Regions from separate parts of the Dermacoccus sp. NHGro5 genome, predicted to be linked through region 3. Evidence: riboswitches for the same ligand, from Rfam matches in the RefSeq annotation. Region 3 holds a riboswitch; each other region holds the start of a gene.
The links. Region 3 has a riboswitch for S-adenosylmethionine ahead of J4Z35_RS04890 (TauD/TfdA family dioxygenase). Riboswitches for the same ligand answer to the same signal wherever they lie in the genome.
Positions count from the first base shown of each region.

Region 1: it holds a riboswitch for S-adenosylmethionine, as region 3 does, so the genes downstream of both, J4Z35_RS11360 (aminotransferase class V-fold PLP-dependent enzyme) here and J4Z35_RS04890 (TauD/TfdA family dioxygenase) in region 3, are expected to answer to the same signal.
Region 2: it holds a riboswitch for S-adenosylmethionine, as region 3 does, so the genes downstream of both, J4Z35_RS04120 (bifunctional o-acetylhomoserine/o-acetylserine sulfhydrylase) here and J4Z35_RS04890 (TauD/TfdA family dioxygenase) in region 3, are expected to answer to the same signal.

Region 1 is NZ_JAGEKQ010000026.1:62,887-70,007, forward strand. Features, by position in the region: gene dapA (4-hydroxy-tetrahydrodipicolinate synthase) at 1-460, shown strand, start outside; gene J4Z35_RS11355 (ribonuclease J) at 460-2,139, shown strand; gene J4Z35_RS11360 (aminotransferase class V-fold PLP-dependent enzyme) at 2,423-3,988, opposite strand; SAM riboswitch class IV at 4,032-4,146, opposite strand; gene J4Z35_RS11365 (DNA translocase FtsK) at 4,725-7,121, shown strand, end outside.
Region 2 is NZ_JAGEKQ010000007.1:62,302-69,422, reverse strand. Features, by position in the region: gene J4Z35_RS04120 (bifunctional o-acetylhomoserine/o-acetylserine sulfhydrylase) at 37-1,350, opposite strand; SAM riboswitch class IV at 1,423-1,538, opposite strand; gene J4Z35_RS04115 (GNAT family N-acetyltransferase) at 1,662-2,156, shown strand; gene J4Z35_RS04110 (hypothetical protein) at 2,153-2,542, shown strand; gene J4Z35_RS04105 (HIT domain-containing protein) at 2,625-3,200, shown strand; gene pgsA (phosphatidylinositol phosphate synthase) at 3,266-3,886, shown strand; gene J4Z35_RS04095 (phosphatidylinositol mannoside acyltransferase) at 3,891-4,835, shown strand; gene J4Z35_RS04090 (glycosyltransferase family 4 protein) at 4,839-5,984, shown strand; gene J4Z35_RS04085 (hypothetical protein) at 5,981-6,640, shown strand; gene pdxS (pyridoxal 5'-phosphate synthase lyase subunit PdxS) at 6,802-7,121, shown strand, end outside.
Region 3 is NZ_JAGEKQ010000008.1:146,967-154,087, reverse strand. Features, by position in the region: gene J4Z35_RS04900 (cyclopropane-fatty-acyl-phospholipid synthase family protein) at 1-439, shown strand, start outside; gene J4Z35_RS04895 (hypothetical protein) at 500-796, opposite strand; SAM riboswitch class IV at 960-1,088, shown strand; gene J4Z35_RS04890 (TauD/TfdA family dioxygenase) at 1,099-2,076, shown strand; gene J4Z35_RS04885 (GNAT family N-acetyltransferase) at 2,299-2,871, shown strand; gene J4Z35_RS04880 (carbon starvation CstA family protein) at 3,181-5,442, shown strand; gene J4Z35_RS04875 (YbdD/YjiX family protein) at 5,435-5,626, shown strand; gene J4Z35_RS04870 (diacylglycerol kinase family protein) at 5,815-6,819, opposite strand; gene serS (serine--tRNA ligase) at 6,874-7,121, shown strand, end outside.

The sequences.
Region 1 (7,121 bases), on a different contig from region 3:
GGGGACGGCGCTCGCGAGCGACACGATCCGTCAGCTCGCGACGATCGACCAGGTGCGCGCGGTCAAGGATGCCAAGGGCGACTTCTTCGAGGCGACGAAGCTCATGGACGAGACCGATCTGCTGTGGTACTCGGGCGACGACGTCGTCAACCTCGCGTGGCTCGCGCTCGGCGCAGTCGGCGTCGTCTCCGTCGTCGGCCACGTGGCAGGCAACGAGTTCCGCGCGATGATCGACGCTGTCGACGCGGGCGACCTCGCGACGGCGCGCGCCATCCACACCAAGCTCATCCCCGCGATCGACGCGCTGATGAACACCTCCCAGGGCGCCATCATGGTGAAGGCCGCCCTCAAGGAGCAGGGCGTCATCGACTCCGACGCCATCCGCCTGCCGCTGCTGCCCGCGGACGAGGCGATGTACGCCGTCCTGCGTGACGGCCTGACGAAGGCGGGGCTGCTGTGATGAAGAGTCCGCTCGAACTCGGCCCGCCGCCCGCGCTGGCGAAGAACGGTGCGCGCATCATCGCGCTCGGCGGTCTCGGCGAGGTCGGCCGCAACATGACGGTCGTCGAGTACGGCGGACGCCTGCTCATCATCGACTGTGGTGTCCTCTTCCCCGAGGATCACCCGGGCGTCGATCTCATCCTGCCCGACTTCGACTACCTCAAGGATCGCCTCGACGACATCGAGGCCATCGTTTTGACGCACGGTCACGAGGACCACATCGGCGCGGTGCCGTACCTGTTGCGCATGAAGAACGACATCCCGCTCATCGGCTCGACGCTGACGCTCGCGCTCATCGAGGCGAAGCTCAAGGAGCACCGCATCCGCCCGTACACGATGGCGGTGAAGGAGGGCCAGCGCGAGAAGATCGGCCCGTTCGACTGCGAGTTCGTCGCCGTCAACCACTCGATCCCCGACGCGCTCGCCGTCTTCGTCCGAACCCCCGCAGGCAACCTGCTGTGCACCGGCGACTTCAAGATGGACCAGCTTCCGCTCGACGGCCGCATCACCGACCTGCGCGCGTTCGCGCGGCTCGGTGAGGAGGGCGTCGACCTGTTCCTCACCGACTCGACGAACGCCGAGGTGCCCGGCTTCACGACGCCGGAGAAGGACATCACGCCCGCGATCGAGCGCGTCTTCGAGAAGGCGGAGCGACGCATCATCGTCGCCTGCTTCTCCTCGCACGTGCACCGCGTGCAGCAGGTGCTCGACGCCGCCGAGGCCCACGGGCGCAAGGTCGCGATGGTCGGGCGCTCGATGGTGCGCAACATGACGATCGCCGCCGACCTCGGCTACCTCAAGGTGCCCGACAACGTGCTCGTCGACATCAAGAAGCTCGAGCAGATGCCCGAGGACAAGCAGGTGCTTATCTGCACCGGCTCGCAGGGTGAGCCGATGGCGGCGCTGGCGCGCATGGCGAACCGCGACCACCGTATCGACGTGGGGGAGGGCGACACCATCCTCATGGCGAGCTCGCTCATCCCGGGCAACGAGAACGCCGTCTACGGCCTCATCAACGGCCTCATGCGTCTCGGCGCCAATGTCGTGCACAAGGGCAACGCGATGGTGCACGTCTCGGGCCACGCCTCCGCCGGCGAGCTGCTGTACTGCTACAACGTCGTCAAGCCGAAGAACGTCATGCCGATCCACGGCGAGTGGCGTCACCTCGTCGCCAACGGCAAGCTCGCCGCCGCGACGGGTGTGCCGAGCGACCAGGTGCTGCTCGCCGAGAACGGCGTCGTCGTCGACCTCGTCAACGGCAAGGCTGCCATCACGGGCGCGGTGCCGGTCGGGTACGTCTACGTCGACGGTTCGCTCGTCGGTACGACCGACGAGGACATGCTCAAGGACCGCCGCATCCTGCGTGACGAGGGCTTCGTCACCGTCATCGTCGTGCGCGACGCGAAGACGGGCGCGATCCTCGCCGGCCCGGACATCCGCACGCGCGGCTTCGCCGAGGGCGACGAGGTGTTCGACCGCGTCCGGCCGAAGATCGAGCAGGCGCTGCTCGAGGCACGCAACAAGGGTGTCAAGGACAGCCACCAACTGCAGCAGGTCATCCGGCGCGCCGTGGGCGGTTTCGTCGGCGGCAAGCTGCGCCGCCGACCGATGATCATCCCGGTGGTCATCGACGCCTGACGCTTCGGGGGTATGTCAGGGGGTCGTGTGAGGCGGCTGAGATCGCCTCTGGCTGCCATCTCGGATGAATGAAGGGTGCGACGCGTGTGACGCGTCGCACCCTTCGTCCGTTGGGGTGCAACTGGATTCGAAATGGACGTCGAGGTTTGTTATTGAGCGTGGTCAAAAAAACTCGCATGAGCGCGCGAGCGGGCCCTTCGACAGGAGCCACCGCGTCGGCATCCCGTATCTGACGAAATGCGGCGGTGAGCCCCTCGCTGGGGCCCACCGCCGCTCGTTCTCCTCACCAGGGGCGGGGCTCTGAGAGGTCTCGTCGGTCGGTGACGGGGCTCCACCCGAGGCCCGGGGTGTGGGTGTAGTCGAAGGTGGGCCCATGGGTGACGAGAGCACGCACGGCGTCGACGAGGCGTCGTGCGTGCTCTGTCGTCGTGGCGAGACCGATCGAGGCGCGCACTGCCGTCGCGCCCTCGCCGAGGCGCGCGTCGCAGAGCAGGTGAGCGCAGAATCGCCCGTCGCGCACAGCGATGCCGTGCTCGTCTGCGAGCACCTGAGCGACGAGCGTCGGGTCGTATCCGGCGACGGTGAACGTCGTGACGCCGACGTTGTCGCTCGCATTCCGCCTTGGCGCGCCATCGTCGAGGTGAGCGTCCGCGGCATTCTGCTCGTCGAAGAGTTCGACGATCCTCACGCCGTCGATCGAGGCGAGACCGTCGCGGACGATGGCGTGGATCTTCTCCTCGCGCGCCTCGGCTTCGCCGCGCTGCGCGGACAGCGTCGAGGCTGCGGCCGCGAGCGCGATGGCCCCGACCGCGTTCGGGGTGCCGCCCTCGTGGCGTGCGGGCGCGGGCGCCCAGGCGACGTCGCCGGCGCCTGACGCATCTTCGCTGACGCGGTGGCTCGCGCCGCCGGCGCGGAAGTACGGAGGGGCGGTGTCGAGCCAGTCGCGGCGCCCGACGAGGGCTCCTGAACCGTACGGCGCGTAGGCCTTGTGGCCGGACAGAGCGACGTAGTCGATGCCCCAGGCGTCGATGTCGACGCGGCGGTGCGGGGCGAGCTGCGCGGCGTCGAGAGCCGTCCGCGCCTCATGCCGGCGGGCGACGGCGGCGAGGCGCTCGATGGGCCACACCTCGCCCGTCACGTTGCAGGCGCCGGTGATGAGGACCAACACGGGAGCATCGTTGTGGGCGCGGAATTCCGCCAGAGCGACGTCGAGGTAGCCCTCAGCCTCGGCGTGAGAGTGAGGGATCGGCAGCCGCGTCGTCCGCTCGTCCGCCCACGGCAGCAGCGCCGCGTGGTGCATCGAGCGGAACACGAAGACCTGCGTCTGTTGCGGCAGACAGTGAGCCAACAGGTTGAGCGCGTCCGAGGTGTTGCGCGTGAAGACGGTGACGTCGTCCTCGCGCGCGCCGACGAACGCGGCGACCTCCTGCCGAGCCTCCTCGTACCACCGGGTCGTCAGCTGCGACGCCCGTCCCGCACCGCGATGCACCGAACCGTACGTGCGCAGGGTCGTGTCGACGGCCCGCGCGGCGGCCTGCAGCGCGGGAGCCGTCGCGCCGTGGTCGAAGTTCGCGTGCTCGACGACGCGCCCGTCGAGCGTCGCGACGCCGAGATCGGCGCCGATCGTGGCCAGGGCGGCATTGGCCTGCTGCGGCGCGTCCGCGCGATGATGGGTAGCCGTGGGCGTCTCGCGACGGGACCCGCCGGGGTGCGCGGGCTGGGTGTGGTGACGCTCGGGGTCCGCGACGGGAGTCCCGGGGGTTACGGCGTGAGCGGGGCGGGTCGTGTGGCTCGCAGCGTGGCGGCGCGCGTCGGAGTCAAGGATCGAGAGAATGGCAGAACGGGGCATCGAGGCTCCTCGAATCAGGGGCCTCGCCGTCGCCAGATGGCTCGGCCCGCGCTTGCCGACACCGGTGCTGGTGGCGGCCAGGTCGTCACCCGGAGCACCCCACCGCGGTGGAGGGTTGCCGTCCAGCAAGCCGGGGCTGTGCGCTGGAACTCATGACCTACGTGAACGCTCGCACCCGGCCCTCCGCCGCGTCCACCGACGTGCGGCCAGAGGTTCGCATCGTGAGATCACCTGTGGGATCGCGGATGGCGAGCGCCGCGCGCAAGAGTCGGCGTCTCGCGGTGGGGATGCCCGTGGTCCCCCGGGCAGCTGGCGGCGCCTCCGACAAGGGTCAGGGCGCTGTCGGATGCGAGCGCGTCAACGCGCCAGCGCATCGGGACGCGGATTCGAAGGTGTCGAGCCGACCCGCCGTCACCATTGGACCCGTGTCACGGCGTGGGTCCGCGAAAACGGCCGGAACCCCCACTAGCCTTGCGGGGTGGCGACCCGAAACAGACCAGCGAACGACAGCGTCCTCGTCGCGAAGAAGGCCTCTTCGCAGCCGCGCGCCAAGAGCTCGCGCCCGGCCGGCGCATCTGCGGCCTCGACGACGCGCGCCCGCACGACCCCGCCGAAGTCGAGCGCACCACGTTCGGGCGGCACGACGAAGAATGCACCCGCGCGCAAGACCGGCTCGTCGCGAGGGGCTGCTGAAGCGCGTCCCTCCGCGTCCGGTCGCGCTGCTCGTGGCGCGTGGATGGGTGTTTCGCACGTCGCCGGCGGCACCGTCCGCCGCGTCGGCGCCGCCGCTTCTGACCTCGAACCCGAACACCGTCGCGACGGGCTCGGTTTCGCCCTCCTCGCCCTCGGCATCGTCGTCGCTGCGCGGGAGTGGTGGGGGCTGCCCGGCATGTTCGGGGACGTCGTCCACGCCGTCGCGGCCGGCACGTTCGGCGTCATCGCCTACGTTCTGCCCGTCGTCCTCATCGGCATGGCCATCCACATGTTCCGCCACCCGCGGGGGCACCAGCCGACCAACCGCATGACGATCGGACTGACGATCCTCGCGCTCGGCTCGACGGGGATCGCCCACCTCGTCGGCGGGCGTCCGTCGACAGGGGTTTCGACCGCGGTGCGCGGCGCAGGCGGCATCCTCGGCGTCATCACGGGAGGGCCGCTGTCTGCCGCGCTCACGGTGTGGGGCGCGGGCATCATCCTCGCGCTCGTGTCGTTCTTCGGTTTCCTCGTGCTGACGCGCACGCCCGTCAATCGCATCCCGCAGCGCATCCGCGAGGTCGAGGCGCAGATCTTCGGCCACCCCCTCGATGAACGCGACGACGAGGGCGAGCTGCTTCAGCGTGACGCCGTCGCCGACGACCTGCACGGCGCCGACATCGGCAACCGCGCGCGGGGCGGCTCGCGTCGCGGCGCGGGTGACGACGCCCGGCGCGGCGATGAGCCCTACGAGCAGGCCGCCGAGGTCGTCGGCAAGGGACCGCGCGGCAAGGGCCGTGGCACATCACGCAACCCGCTCAACCGCCGTCGCGGTGAGCAGCAGATCTACGACATCGACACGATCGACGGCGCCCCGGCGGGCGTCGATCAGACGCGAGAGATGCCCGACGGCGGCTCTGACGACGAGCGCGCCGGCGACGCGAGCGCCGCTGCGCTCGCGCGAGCCCGGGCATCGCGCTCCGGAGCGTCGCCGGCAGGGGAGGCGGCAGGTGGGGCAGCGCGCCGCTCCGCACCCATGGATTCCGTCGACGATGCCGTTGTCGACCAGGCCTCCGCACGTGCGGCGCAGGCGTCGCGCCCGGCGTCGGCACAGCGGCCGGGGGAGTCGCCGAAGGCCGCGGCGGCCCGTCAGGATGCCGGTGCCACGCGCGTCGAGCAGGCTGCGCCGGCCGCAGCCGTCCCTCAACGTCAGGTGGAGGCTCAGCCCACCGAACAGCTTCCACCTCGTGTCGAGCAGCTCGCAATGGGCGGCGACGTCACGTACACGCTGCCCGATTCGAACGTCCTCGAACAGGGGACCCCGCCCAAGGAGCGTTCCGCCGCGAACGACCGCGTCGTCGACGCGCTGACCGAGGTACTCGAGCAGTTCGGTATCGACGCCGTCGTCAGCGGGTTCACGCGCGGCCCGACGGTGACGCGCTACGAGGTCGAACTCGGCCCCGGCGTCAAGGTCGACCGTGTGACGGGGTTGAGCAAGAACATCTCGTACGCCGTCGCGAGCGCCGACGTGCGCATCCTGTCGCCGATCCCCGGCAAGAAGGCCATCGGTATCGAGATCCCGAACGCCGACAAGGAACTCGTCAGCCTCGGCGACGTGCTGCGCAGCCAGGCGGCGCGCAACAACACGCACCCGATGGTCATGGGTGTCGGCAAGGACGTCGAGGGCGGCTACGTCGTCGCGAACCTCGCGAAGATGCCGCACATGCTCGTCGCGGGTGCGACGGGCGCCGGTAAGTCGAGCTTCGTCAACTCGATGATCACGTCGTTGCTCATGCGGGCCACGCCCGAAGAGGTGCGCATGGTGCTCGTCGACCCCAAGCGCGTCGAACTGACGGCGTACGAGGGCATCCCGCACCTCATCACGCCGATCATCACGAACCCGAAGAAGGCCGCCGAGGCACTCGAGTGGGTCGTGCGCGAGATGGACGCACGCTATGACGACCTGGCCGCGTTCGGCTACAAGCACATCGACGAGTTCAACAAGGCGGTGCGCGCGGGCAAGGTGCAGCTGCCGCCCGACAGCAAGCGCAAGCTCGCGCCGTACCCCTACCTGCTCGTCGTCGTCGACGAGCTCGCCGACCTCATGCTCGTCGCGCCGCGCGACGTCGAGGCGTCGATCCAGCGCATCACGCAGCTCGCGCGTGCCGCGGGCATTCACCTCATCCTCGCGACGCAGCGCCCGTCCGTCGACGTCGTCACCGGCATCATCAAGGCCAACGTGCCGTCGCGCCTGGCGTTCGCGACGTCGTCGCTCGCCGACAGCCGCGTCGTGCTCGACCAGCCCGGTGCCGAGAAGCTGCTCGGTCAGGGTGACGCGCTTTTCCTGCCGATGGGTGCGAGCAAGCCGATGCGCGTGCAGGGCGCATGGGTCAACGAATCCGAGATCCACGCCGTCGTCGCGCACGTCAAGAGCCAGCTC
Region 2 (7,121 bases), on a different contig from region 3:
GCGTCACCCGTCGCGGGGACCCACCTCAGCGCATGGTCATTTCGCTGCGGCGAAGCCCTTCTCGAGGTCGGCGATGATGTCGGCGGAGTTCTCGATGCCGACGCTCAACCGCACGAGGCCGGGCGTCACGCCGGCGCCGCGGCGGTCCTCGTCGCTGCCCTGGGAGTGCGTCGTCGACGCAGGATGGATGGCGAGGGAACGGACGTCACCGATGTTCGCGACGTGCGAGTGCAGTTCGAGGGCGTCGACGAACTTCTTGCCCGCCTCGACGCCACCGGCGATCTCGAACGACAGCACGGCGCCGGAGCCGGCGGGCAGGTAGCGGTCGGCGAGTTCCTTGTAGGGGCTCGACGGGTCGGAGGCGTAGAACAACGTCTCGACCTGCGGCTGCGACTTCAGGAACTCGACGACCTTCTTCGCGTTCTCCACGTGTCGCTCCACACGCAGCGACAACGTCTCGAGGCCTTGCGCGATGAGGAACGCGTTGAACGGGGAGACGGCCGCGCCGAGGTCGCGCAGCAGTTCGACGCGCGCCTTGAGGATGAAGGCGAGGTTCGCGCCGAGCGGCGATCCGACGCCGAGGTCGCGGGCGAACGCGAGACCGTGGTAGCTCTCCGACGGCTCGTTGAACTGCGGGAACTTCGCCGGGTCGGCGGCGTAGTCGAACGTGCCGGCGTCGACGAGCACGCCGGCGATCGACGTCCCGTGCCCCCCGAGGTACTTCGTCGCGGAGTGGATGACGACGTCCGCGCCATGCTCGATCGGGCGCAGCAGGTACGGCGTCGCGACGGTGTTGTCGACGAACAGCGGCACCCCGGCGTCATGCGCGATGTCGGCGAGGCCGCGCACGTCGAGCACCTTCTGGTCGGGGTTGCTCAGCGTCTCGCCGAACAGCAGCTTCGTGTTGTCGCGGATGGCGCCGCGCCACTCGTCGAGATCGTTGATGTTGTCGATGAACGTCGTCTCGACGCCGAGTCGCTTGAGCGTGTACTTCAGCAGGTTGTACGTGCCGCCGTACAGCGCGGACGAGGCGACGATGTGGTCGCCGGCCTGAGCGACGTTGAGGATGGCGAACGTCGTCGCCGCCTGACCCGACGCGAGCAGCAACGCGCCGACGCCGCCCTCCAGCGCGGCGATGCGGTCTTCGACCGCCTGCGCCGTCGGGTTGCCGATGCGCGTGTAGATGGGGCCGAGATCCGACAGGCCGAAGCGGTTGGCCGCGGTCTCGGCGGAGTCGAAGACGAACGACGTCGTCTGGTAGATCGGCAGCGCCCGGGCGCCGGTGTCGCCGTCGACGTTCTGGCCGACGTGGATCTGCTTGGTCTCGAAGGCCCAGTTCTCGGAGCTCATGATGATGTCCCTCTTGAGGAGTGCGTGGACGCACGGGCGGCGCACCGTACGTGTGGTGCCCGAAGGGGAATCCCTCCGCGCTTGCCCGGACGCGCTCGGCGCCGGGCCAGGTCGTCACCCGGAGCACCCCGCCGCGGTGGGAGGGTTGCCGGCCAGCAAACCGGGGTTTGACGCTGGCGCTCGTGACCTGCGGCCACTCTAGGCCGGGTGGTGTCATCAGGCGGGAATGCTGTCTCACATTCCGGTCGCGGCCCCGTGCTGACGCGACGCGCCTACGGGCGACGACCCTCATGCCGTGCTTGACTGTTGCCATGACACCGACGATCGTCCGCGCGCGCCGCGAAGACGCGTTCGCCTGCGCGGCGCTGCGTCTGCAGATGGACCTCGAGGCGGGGGAGAGCAACCGCTCCGGCTTCATCACCGAGTATGCCGATCACTGGCTCGCGCACTACGACGATCTGCCGACGTGGCTCGCCTCGAGTGCTGACGGGACGGCTCTCGGCATGGTGCAGACGTCGCTCGTGCACCGGCCCCCGGCGCTGGCTCGGCCGGCGCAGCCGTCGCTCTACATCGCGGTCGTCTTCGTCACGCCGTCGGCGCGCGGCCAGGGCCTGGCCGAGCGGATGCTGCGGATCGTCGACGCCTGGGCCGACGCGCACGACGTCGCGCGAATGATGCTCAACGCCCGTCCGCGTGCCCGCAGGCTGTACGAACGGGCCGGCTTCGGCCCGCCGGACGAACGTCACATGCAGCGTGTGGCGCCGTTCGGCCTCGACGCCCGCCGCGATGCGGAGCGTGCGTCATGAGCGACGACGTCATCTGGGCGCTCGATCAGCGCGAGCGCTGCATCGCCTGCCCGTCCAAACCGGTCGCGAACGCCGTCGTCCTGCACCTCGGTGCTGACGGCGCCCTCGCGCGCGACGCTGTCGAGCAGTGGGCTCGTGACGGCGTCATGGCCGCCTCGGTCGCATGGCCGGGGGCGGCGGCCGGCCTCGATGACGACGACTGGCTCGACCTCGAGGACGCCGTCACGGGCCTCGCCGGGCTGGCGAGCATCGTCGCCGTCGTCGGTGACGGCGACGCGGCCGAGGTCGCGCGGACGTTGGCGGGCCGTGTCGGCGACGTCGCGCACGCGGGGGAAGCCGACCGAACCATTGTCCCGGCGCGTCTGCGCGAGATCGCGGCGGTCTGAGACCGCTCACCCGGGGTGCATGGTGCGCGCGAGCCCACCCGCGGCCGCTGCGTCGAGGCAGGCGGGGCTCTAGGATCGGGCCATGGTCGACGAGTTCAACACTGATTCGCAGGACGACATCCTCATCGAGCAAGCCGGCGCCTTCGCGGGCGAGGCCGACGGGTTCGGGCGGCTGTGGACGCCGCACCGCATGGCGTACATCGAGGGCGAGCGTCCGACAAAGGACGCCGGCCACGGCTGCCCGTTCTGCGCGTCGCCTAGGAAGACCGACGCCGACGGCCTCATCGTCCACCGTGGTGAGCACTGTTTCGTCGTGATGAACCTGTTCCCGTACAACCCGGGCCACCTGCTCGTGTGCCCGTACCGTCACGTCGCCTCGTACATCGACCTCACCGACGACGAGACCGAGGAGTTCATGAAGCTGACGAAGGCCGGGGTGCGTGCCCTCAAGGCCGCGTCGAACCCGGGCGGGTTCAACCTCGGGATGAACCAGGGTGACGTCGCAGGTGCCGGCGTCGCCGCGCACCTGCATCAGCACATCGTGCCGCGCTGGGGTGGCGACATGAACTTCATGCCGATCATCGGGCGCACCAAGGCGCTGCCGGTGCTGCTCGAGGACAGCCGTCAGCGCATCGTCGCGAACTGGCCGAACGACTGACACCGGGCACCACGGGCAGTGCGCTGCCTCGAACGGGTATATCGAACCGCTACAGTTGAACCACCATGCTCAACAAGTACGCGCGCGCGTTTTTCTCCGCCATCTTCCGGCCCATCGCCCAGCTCCTGCTGCGTCTCGGCATCAGCCCCGACGTCGTGACGATCGTGGGCACCGTCGGTGTCGCGTTCGGTGCACTGTGGTTCTATCCGCGCGGCGACTTCCTCGTCGGCACGTTGTTCATCACCGTCTTCGTCTTCTCGGACATGCTCGACGGCAACATGGCGCGCCTGTCGGGCCGCTCGTCGACGTGGGGTGCCTACCTCGACTCGACGCTCGACCGCGTCGGTGACGCCGCGATCTTCGGCGGCCTCGTCCTGTACTACGCGGGCAAGGGCGACAACTTCCTCATGGCGTGCCTCGCGCTCGCGTGCCTCGTGCTCGGCTCGGTCGTCTCCTACGCCAAGGCCCGGGCCGAGGGTCTCGGCATGCAGGCGAACGTCGGCATCGCCGAGCGCGCCGACCGTCTCGTCGCCGTGCTCGTCACGACCGGCCTCGTCGGCTGGTTCCTGCCCGAGATCGTGCTGACCGTCGTGCTCACGCTGCTCGCCGTCGCATCGTTCATCACGGTCGTGCAGCGCATGCTCATGGTGCGGAAGCAGGCCCTCGCCAAGCCGTTCGAGGGCTGAGCGCGTGGCCGCCGAGGGGTTGACGACGCGCGCCCGCGACGCCGTCACCGTCGCAGCGTTCAAGGGCGCCTGGTGGGGCGTGCGGGCGCTGCCCGAGCGCGCCGCCCACCGCCTCTTCGACGTCATCGCGGACGTCACGACGCGCCGCGGCGGCCCGAGCGTCGCGCGGATGCGCTCCAACTACGCGATCGCGCGCCCCGAACTCGACGACGCAGCCCTCGACGCGCTCGTCGCCGCCGGCGTGCGCTCGTACCTGCGCTACTGGTGCGAGGCGTTCCGACTGCCGTCGCTGACACGCGAGCAGATCGCCGAGAGGGTGACCACCTCGGGTGAACTCGAGGCGACCCGCAGCATGCTCGCCGATGGACGCAGCGTCGTCGCCTACCTCGGCCACCTCGGCAACTGGGATCTCGCGGGCGCCTGGTCGGCGACACAGCTCGCGCACGTGACGACGGTCGCCGAGCGACTCGAGCCCGACGCTCTCTTCCGCGCGTTCCTGCACTTCCGCGAAGAGCTGGGCATGACGATCATCCCGCTGACCAAGGGCGAGAACGTCCTCGGCCAGGTCGAGACGCTCGTGCGCGAACCGGGTGCGTTCGCGCCGCTGCTGTCGGATCGCGACCTCACGAGCCGCGGCGTCACGGTCGACCTGTGCGGCGAGCCGGCCCGCCTCGCTGCCGGCCCCGCCGTCATCGCCCGACGCACCGGTGCGGCACTCGTGCCGATCACGATCACCTACCGCCGGCGCGACGGCGGCAGCGGCTGGGGCATCGACATCCGCTTCCACCCGGCGGTCGACATCGCCCACACCGATGATGCCCGCGCCGACGTGCAGACCGCCGTCCAGGCGTGCGCCGACGCGCTCGGTGGCGCCATCCGCGAGCACACGCAGGACTGGCACATGATGCAGCGCGTGTTCGTCCGCGACCTCGACGCGCGCCGGGGCTGAGCGGTGCGGATCGGCCTCGTCAGCCCGTACTCGTTCGACGTGCCCGGCGGTGTGCAGCTGCACGTGCGCGACCTCGCGACGTACCTGCTCGCAGAAGGGCACGAGGTCAGCGTCCTCGCGCCGAGCGACGGTGACGACGCGGGTGCGCCGTACGTGACGAGTGCCGGGGGAGCGATGCCCATCCGCTACAACGGTTCCGTCGCGCGCCTGGCGTTCGGTCCGGTCGCGGCGAGCCGGACGGCGCGCTGGGTGGAGCGCGGCGACTTCGACGTCCTGCACGTCCACGAACCGATGACGCCGAGCGTGTCGCTGCTCGCGCTGCGCACGTACGACGGGCCGGTCGTCGCGACGTTCCACACCTCGATCGAGCGTTCGCGCGCGCTGCAGCTCGCCCAACCGTTCCTGCGCCCGGCGCTGGAGAAGATCACCGGGCGCATCGCCGTCTCGCGCGCCGCGCGGGACACCGTCGCGCGCCATCTCGGCGGTGACGCCGCGCTCGTGCCGAACGGCGTCTACGTCGACCGGTTCGCGACGGCTCGCCCCGAGGCGCGCTGGCAGGATGGGGGCGAGCGCCCGACGATCGCCTTTCTCGGACGCATGGGGGAGCCGCGCAAGGGCCTGCGCGTTCTGCTCGACGCCGTCCCGCTCATCGCCCGGGCGCACCCCGGGGTGCGCGTCCTCGTCGCGGGGCCGGGTGACGTCGACGCGGCGCGGCGGGAGGTGCCCGCCTCGGCTGAGGGTCACGTCGAGTTCCTCGGGCTGCTCAGCGACGCCGAGAAGGCGTCGTTGCTGGCGTCGTGCGACGCGTATGTCGCGCCCAACATCGGTGGCGAGAGCTTCGGGATCATCCTCATCGAGGCGATGAGCGCCGGCGCCCCCGTCGTCGCCAGCGATCTGGAGGCCTTCGCGCGCGTGCTCGACGACGGCCGCTGCGGCGTCCTCTTCGACACCGGCGACGCGGCGGCGCTGGCGCATGCGGTGACGGGGGTGCTCGCTGACCGCGGTGCGCGTGACGCCCTGTCCCGGGCCGGGAGAGAGCGCGCGCGGCTCTACGATTGGTCGGCCGTCGGGCAGCAGGTCATCTCCGCGTACGAGACGGTCCGCAGTTCGCATGCCGCGGCCGCCGCGGTGGCGGGACGCCGATCATGAGCGGCGTGTGGGCCGACGTCGCCGTCGTCGTCGCGCTGTTGCTCGCGCTCGCCTGGTATCTCAGCTACACCGCAGCGCGCCTCGACCGGCTGCACGCTCGCGTCGAGGGGTCGCTGGCCTCGCTCGACGCGCAGCTCGTGCGCCGCGCCGAGGCCGCGGCCGAGTACGCGCAGGCCACCGCTCTCGACCCGGCGAGCGCGCTGCTGCTCGCCTCGTCGGCGGCCGATTCGCTGCAGGCCGCCGACGGCGCCCTCATCACGGACGACGTGCAACAGGTCGGCGTACCCGTCGAGCGTGCGCAGGCCGAGACGGCGCTGACGCAGACGCTTGCGCTCGTCGTGGGTGACGCGTCGGCGACGGACGGCGCCGCGTCGCGGGCGGAAGCAGCTGGGCGCCGCCCGATCAGCACCGTGCCTGACGTCCCAGGCAGCGCGCCCGCGGAGGGTGACGACGGGGCCCGTCAGCGTCTCGCGGACGCATGCGATCGCGTCGAACTCGCCTACCGATTCCACAACGAGGCCGTACGCGACGTACGTCGCGTACGCGCCAAGGCGATCGTCCGGGCGTTGCACCTGGCTGGACGCACGCAGCTGCCGGAAGAAGTCACGTTTGCCACCCGCGTCCACGGCCTCGGTCGCACCGACGCGTGGCGCTGATTTCTGCCGGAGCAGCCGTGTTCGGGCTGGCGTCGTCGGCCCCATCATGCCGTGGCCGGTAGCTGCCATCGACGATCATCTGTCTCCTTCATGCCCGTCTCGGGGCTAGCGTGGGCTCTCGCGTCGCATCCGCGGCGCCCATCAGAAAGAGGGACGAACACATGAGCTCTGCAGGCTCCGAACAGAACACCGCCGTGGCGACCGACCGCGTCAAGCGCGGCATGGCCGACATGCTCAAGGGCGGCGTCATCATGGACGTCGTCACCCCCGAGCAGGCGAAGATCGCCGAGGACGCAGGAGCCGTCGCCGTCATGGCCCTCGAACGTGTGCCCGCGGACATCCGCGCGCAGGGCGGTGTCTCGCGCATGAGTGATCCCGACATGATCGACGGCATCATCGAGGCCGTGTCGATCCCCGTCATGGCGAAGGCGCGCATCGGGCACTTCGTCGAAGCGCAGGTGCTGCAGGCGCTCGGCGTCGA
Region 3 (7,121 bases):
CTACTTCTCGTTCCTGCACTCGAAGCTGCGCGACGGTGGCCGCCTGCTCAACCACTGCATCACGCGTCGCGACGACTCGGCATCGGCCAAGCCGGAGCCGTTCACCGATCGCTATGTCTTCCCCGACGGCGAGCTCGCCTCGCCGGGGCGGCTCATCAGTGAGTGCCACGACGCCGGTTTCGAGGTTCAGCATGACGAGAACCTGCGCCTGTCGTACGCCTTGACGCTGCGCGACTGGTGCCGCAACCTCGAGGCGAACTGGGATTTCTGCGTCGCCGAGGCGGGCCTTCCGACCGCGCAGGTGTGGGGCATCTACATGGCCGGTTCACGCCTCGGGTTCGAGGAGGGCTGGCTGCACCTGCACCAGGTGCTCGCCACGAAGACGACCGACAACGGCGACAACGGCGGCTACCCGCTGGGCTCGCACTGGGCACGCTGAGCTCTCACTGGCCGTGCTGAGCGGCCGCCCGTTGCCCGTCCAGACGCAGGCGACGCGCAATCATGACGGTGGGGTGATGCCGACGAGCATCGCCGCCACCGTCATGATCTGTGTCCACGCGAACGCGTTCTGGAACGAACTGTTCGCGATGACGACGGCCGCGGAGCGCAGGTTGAACGCGAGGATTGCGGCGCTGGCCCCTGACGCGTGGCGTGTGCGCGCCCAGTAGACGAGAGCGCCGACGCCCGGCGCGAGCAGCGACCACATGTACGCGCTGAAATCGCTGCCACCGTGCGACTTCACGAACTCGACCGTGACGATCGACCCTCTGATCTCGAACACGGTCAGGGCGATCATGAACCATCGATCACCGCTGCTCACCGACGGGGGAGTGCTCCACGAGCGTTCTGCTCTCAGTGTGGCCGCCCGGGTGCGGCGGGGCCCCTGACGAATGTCACGGTGTGGCCGCCGTTGATGCATAACTCGACCTTTATGTTTGGCCAGTGCTACGTTATGCGTGGGTCACGAGCCCCGGCGCGAAGTCTCGGCTGGCCGGGCGGCAACCCCCATGCGAACGCACACGGTGCGTCGGGGTGCCCCGAGTAACGACCCGGCCGCCCGTCGACCGACGCGGCGGCAAGCGCAACGAAGGGTCTGCCATGACACTCCTCGACACCACGCCCGACGCGAACGTCGACTCCGCGCGCGGCGCACCGACGGGTGTTCCGACGAGCGCAGCGGCGCGCCACGGCGGCACCGTCGCGACGCCCGGGCTGCGCATCGAACGCCTCGGCCCGGCGTTCGGCGCAATCGTCCACGGCGTCGACCTCGCGCAGGTCGACGACGCGATAGCGTTCGACCTGCGCCGCGCGCTGCTCGCGCACAAGGTGCTCTTCTTCCGCGGTCAGGACGCGTTCGACGACGACGCTCAGGTGCGCCTCGGCAACCTGCTCGGCGAGCTGACGGCGGGTCACCCCGTCGCGAGCACGCACGAGCGCAAGGAGATCTACTCGATCGACTCCTCCGACCCCGAGTTCTCGTTCTCCGACGAGTGGCACACGGACGTCACGTTCATGAAGGAGCCGCCGGCCATCAGCATCCTGCGCGCCGTGACGCTGCCCGACTACGGCGGCGACACCTCCTGGGCCGACGCTCAGGCGGCGTACGACTCGCTGTCGAAGCCGTTCCGCGGCCTCGTCGACCAGCTCATCGCCGCCCACGACGGCAACCGCGAATGGGGCGCGTACCTGCGCAAGCATGGTGGGCAGGAGTGGAACGGCAAGGTCGTCACCGAGCTGCCCGTCGTCGAGCACCCCGTCGTGCGCGTCCATCCCGAGACGGGACGGCGTGGGCTGTTCGTCAACCCCGGTTTCACCTCCCACATCGTCGGCGTGTCGCAGGCCGAGTCGCGGGCGATCCTCGACGTGCTGTACGCGCACCTGACGCAGCCCGAACACACGATCCGCCACCGTTGGGCGCCCGGCGACGTCGGCATCTGGGACAACCGCGCGACGTCGCACTACGCCAACCGCGACTACGTCGACGCCAACCTTGGCCCGCGTGCCATGAGGCGCGTGACGGTCGGTGGCGACAAGCCCGTCGGCGTCAACGGCCTGACGGGTGGCGCAGCTGCCTGACGGTGTGAGCTGACATGACGCGGTGCGGGTCTCTGGGGCCCGCATCGCGTCGTCATGTACCCCTCTGCGATTTTCGTCCCCCTTCGCGAATCCCGTCCACATCGGCGAATCCTGTCCCCATTCGCGATTTTCGTCCCCATCGGCGATTTGCGTCCACATTCGTCCAGCCGGCCGTCGGGAAAATCAGTCGCCGGGGGCGTCGCACGGTGATGGAATGACGGGATGCTGACGCTCATCAGGCCCGACGCCGCTCGCTACGACGACTGGAAGGGCGCATTCGACGAGTTCGGCGCGTCGCCGAAAGACGGAACGGGTTATCGTCGCGACGACGTCGTCGACACGTCGCGCGCCGGGTTCGACGCCTACCTCGCCGATCGTGCACGCCAGCGCGACACAACCGTCGCGCCGCCTGAGGGATTCGTGCACTGCAGCTATTTCTGGGTGCTCGACGGCCCGCGGGCGGGGGAGGGTGACATCGTCGGCTTTCTGGCCCTGCGTCACACCCTCACCGAGGTGCTGTATGAGGCGATCGGTCACATCGGCTACTCGGTGCGTCCCAGCGCTCGTGGGCGGGGCGTCGCCGCGGGCGCGCTGATGCTCGGTCTCGACGAGGCGCGGGCGCTCGGCGTCGAACAGGTGCTGGTGTGCTGCAGCACCGAGAATCCGGCGTCACGCGCCGTCATCGAGAAGTGCGGCGGCCAGTTCGAGGACGTCCGCTCCCACCCCGCGTTTCCGGGCGAGACACGTCGTTACTGGTTCGGCTCGCCGCCGTTTCCGCAGGGACCGACGGCCTGACGCCGGCTGCCTCGGGTGCGGATGTGACCGAAACTCGCGGATGAGGACGAGAATCGCCGATGTGTGACCGCCGTTCGCAGAGGTGGACGAGAATCGCCGACGGGGACAGGAATCGCAGAAGGGGCACGGTGCGGGGCGGCCCGGCCGAGGTCAGTCCCCATCCGAACTCAGGCCCCCAAACCCTCAGCCGTCGTGACCAGGATGTGATTGCTCGGTCCGCGAGCCGAGACGCCGTACCCACGGGTAGACCCCTAGTGTGGCCTTACTCACATCGGCCGTCATGGCCACCAGCACTACCAGGAGGTCACCGTGGCGGCGTCACGTCTCGACACCCTCGACCGCGATCCGGGGTTGCCCCCCGTCGCCGTCGAACCCCCTCGCACCATCACCGGGCGGCAGAAGATCATGATCGTCGTCGCGGCGATCGTCGCCGCCATCGGCTGGACGATGGTCGCCTTCGTCCGCGGTGAGCACGTCAACGCCATCTGGTTCGTGTTCGCGGCCGTCGGCAGCTACGTCATCGGCTACATGCTCTACAGCCGTCTCATCGCGTACAAGGTCGTGCAGCCGCGCGACGACATCGCGACGCCGGCGGAGCAATTCGAGAACGGCCAGGACTACATGCCGACGGACCGTCGCGTCCTGTTCGGCCATCACTTCGCCGCCATCGCCGGCGCCGGCCCGCTCGTCGGCCCTGTGCTCGCCGCGCAGATGGGGTACCTGCCGGGCACGATGTGGATCATCTTCGGCGTCATCTTCGCGGGCGCCGTGCAGGACTACATGGTGCTCGCCATCTCGACGCGCCGTGGCGGCCGCAGCATCGGCCAGATGGCGCGCGACACGCTCGGCCCCGTCGGTGGTTGGGCGGCGATGCTCGCCGTCATGACGATCATGGTCATCCTCATCGCGGTGCTCGGCCTCGTCGTCGTCAACGCGCTCGCCGAGTCGCCGTGGGGTGTGTTCTCGATCGCGATGACGATCCCGATCGCCCTGTTCATGGGCTGCTACCTGCGCTTCCTGCGTCCGGGGTCGGTCACCGAGGTGTCGCTCATCGGCGTCGTGCTCCTGCTGCTCGCGATCGTCTCCGGCGGCTGGGTCGCCGAGACGGCCTGGGGCAAGGACATGTTCACGCTGTCTCCGACGGCGCTCGCCTGGTGCCTCATCGTCTACGGGTTCGCCGCGGCCGTCCTGCCGGTCTGGCTGCTGCTCGCGCCGCGTGACTATCTGTCGACGTTCATGAAGGTCGGCACGATCGTCCTGCTCGCGCTCGGCATCATCATCGCGCGTCCGGCGATCGACATCCCCGCGATCACGTCGTTCGGCAAGCACGGCAACGGTCCCGTCTTCGCGGGTTCGCTGTTCCCGTTCCTGTTCATCACGATCGCGTGCGGCGCGTTGTCCGGCTTCCACGCGCTCATCTCGTCGGGCACGACGCCGAAGCTCATCCAGAAGGAGAGCCAGGCGCGACTCATCGGGTACGGCTCGATGCTCGTCGAGTCGTTCGTCGCCATCATGGCGCTCATCGCGGCGGCCATCATCGACCAGCACCTGTACTTCGTCATCAACGCCCCCGCCGGCGTGACGGGTGGGACGGCCGAGAAGGCCGCGGCGTGGGTGAACTCGATAGGCTTGGGCGGTAATCCGATCACCGCGCCCGAGATCACGCAGGCCGCGAAGGACGTCGGCGAGGCTTCGGTCGTGTCGCGCACCGGTGGCGCCCCGACGTTCGCGTTCGGCATGTCGGACGTGTTCAGCCGCGTCATCCCAGGCGATTCGATGAAGCAGTTCTGGTACCACTTCGCGATCATGTTCGAGGCGCTGTTCATCCTGACGACGGTCGACGCCGGCACGCGCGTCGCACGTTTCATGTTGTCGGAGACGCTCGGCAACGTGCCCGGGCTGCACCGCTTCCGTGACACGTCCTGGCGCGTCGGTGCGTGGATCTCGACGCTCGTCGTCGTCGCCGCATGGGGTTCGATCCTGCTCATGGGCGTCACCGACCCGCTGGGTGGCATCAACACGCTGTTCCCGCTGTTCGGCATCGCCAACCAGTTGCTCGCCGCCGTCGCGCTGACGGTCGTGACGGTCGTCGTCATCCGCAACGGCAAGGCGAAGTGGGCGTGGATCCCGGGCATCCCGCTCGCCTGGGATCTGCTCGTGACGATGGTCGCGAGCTACCAGAAGATCTTCTCGAGCGACGCGAAGATCGGCTACTGGGCGCAGCACAACGCGTTCGTCGACGCCAAGAACAAGGGGTTGACGAAGTTCAAGACGGCCAAGACCCCCGAGGAGATCGACGCCGTCATCCGCAACACGCTCATCCAGGAGACGCTCTCGGTTCTCTTCGCGGTGCTCGTCATCGTCGTCGTCATCGCGGGTGTGTTCGCGGCGCTCAAGGCGCTGCGCAGCGAGCACGTCGACCCCGAGGTGCGCGACGACGCGGTGCCGTCGCAGATCTTCGCGCCGAGCGGCATGCGCGTCACGCCCGACGAGGAGAGCGTGCTCGCGCAGTGGCGTGAGGCGGGCCTCGACCCCGAGGGCGTGCATGCGGGTGAGCGCGTCCATGCCTGAGCCGCGCGGAATCGTCGGCACGCTCAAGTGGTACGTCGCCTCGATGATGGGCGACAACCACTACGAGCGCTACCTGCGCCATCACGCCGTCGCCCACCCCGGCGAGGCGCCGATGTCGAAGCGCGACTACTGGCGTGAACGCACCGACGCCCAGGACCGCAACCCCGGCGCGCGGTGTTGCTGACGGGTCTCGGTTCAAGACCGCGGGTCTGAACACGACGAGAGGGGCTGACGCATCAAGCGTCAGCCCCTCTCGCAGTGCGGCCCGTCACTGTCGCAAGCGATCCGTCCGTGCGACGGGTTGGGCCAGGCTCGGCAACGAATGTGGACGAAAATCGCAGATGGGGACGGGAATCGAACAGGGGGCGCGTGTCAGCGGCGCAGCGTCTGGCCCAGGATGCCGGGGAGGTGACGGCGGACGTCGGACATGCGTGAGTGACGCGCGTTGGCGACGCGCACGCGCAGTGCCTTCTCCTCGACCCACATCTCCATCTCACGCACGTCGCCGAGGACGTCGCCGTCGAGTTCGAGCGCGCGCGGGCGTCCCATGGCCTTGGCCGCGACGCGGGCGCAGCGTGTGCGCTCGACGCGACCCGTGGTGCGCCGCGAGCGGGCGAAGATCTGCGCCGAGAGCGCAGCCCATTGCAGGGGCCCGTCGGCGGAGAGCCAGACGGTGTCGAAGCGCCCGTCGGTGCCGTTGGCGCCTGGCATGAGTTGCACCCCCGCCGTCAGCTGACCGAAGTTGCCGACGAGCAGCGTCGTCGTCTTCTTCGTGTGCGGCGCGCCATCGTCGAAGGAGGCGAGCATGCGCTCGGGGCGCTGGGTCACGTAGCGCGCACCGGCGATGGGGTAGGCCATCCACCCGATCCGCTTCTTGAGGGTCTCGCTCGTGGCGTTCATGATGTCGCCATCGAGTCCGAAGCCGGCCATGATGAGGAAGGTGTCGTTCGTCGCCGAGCCGTCCCCGAACGTCGCGTGCACCCGCCCGACGTCGATGACGGTGTCCTCGCCCGCGAGCGACCGCGCGAAGTTGAGCGCCGCCGAGCCGTCCACCGAGACGCCGAGGTTGCGCGCGAGCAGGTTGCCGGTGCCCTGTGGCATCAACCCCAGCGGCACGCTCGTGCCGCTCAGCGCCGCGCCGACGTGGCGCACCGTTCCGTCGCCACCGGCGGCGAAGACGATGTCGCAGCCCTGGCGCAGTGCTTGCTGCGTCTGGCCGGTGCCGGGGTCGTCGATGCGGGTCTGCAGCCACAGCGGCTCGGCCCATCCGGCGTCGCGCGAGACGTCGACGCATTCGCGGCGCAGGGCGCCGAGGTCGTCGACCTTCGTGGGGTTGACGACGATCGCGGCGCGCGGACGGGAGGGCGTGTTCGACACGCCTTGCACTGTAACTGGAATGACGCAGATTCGCGCGGGCGATAGCCTGGAGGGGTGATCGACATTCGACTGCTTCGTGACAACCCTGACGCCGTCCGCGCGAGCCAGCGTGCTCGCGGCGCTGACGAGGGCGTCGTCGACCGCATTCTCGAGCTCGACGCGACGCGCCGCAGTTCGCTCGGCGAGTTCGAGAGGGTACGCGCCGAGCAGAAGCAGGTGTCGAAGAGCGTCGGCGCCGCGATGGGTGCGCTCAACAAGGCCAAGAAGAGCGGTGACGACGCGGAGGTCGCGCGTCTGCAGGC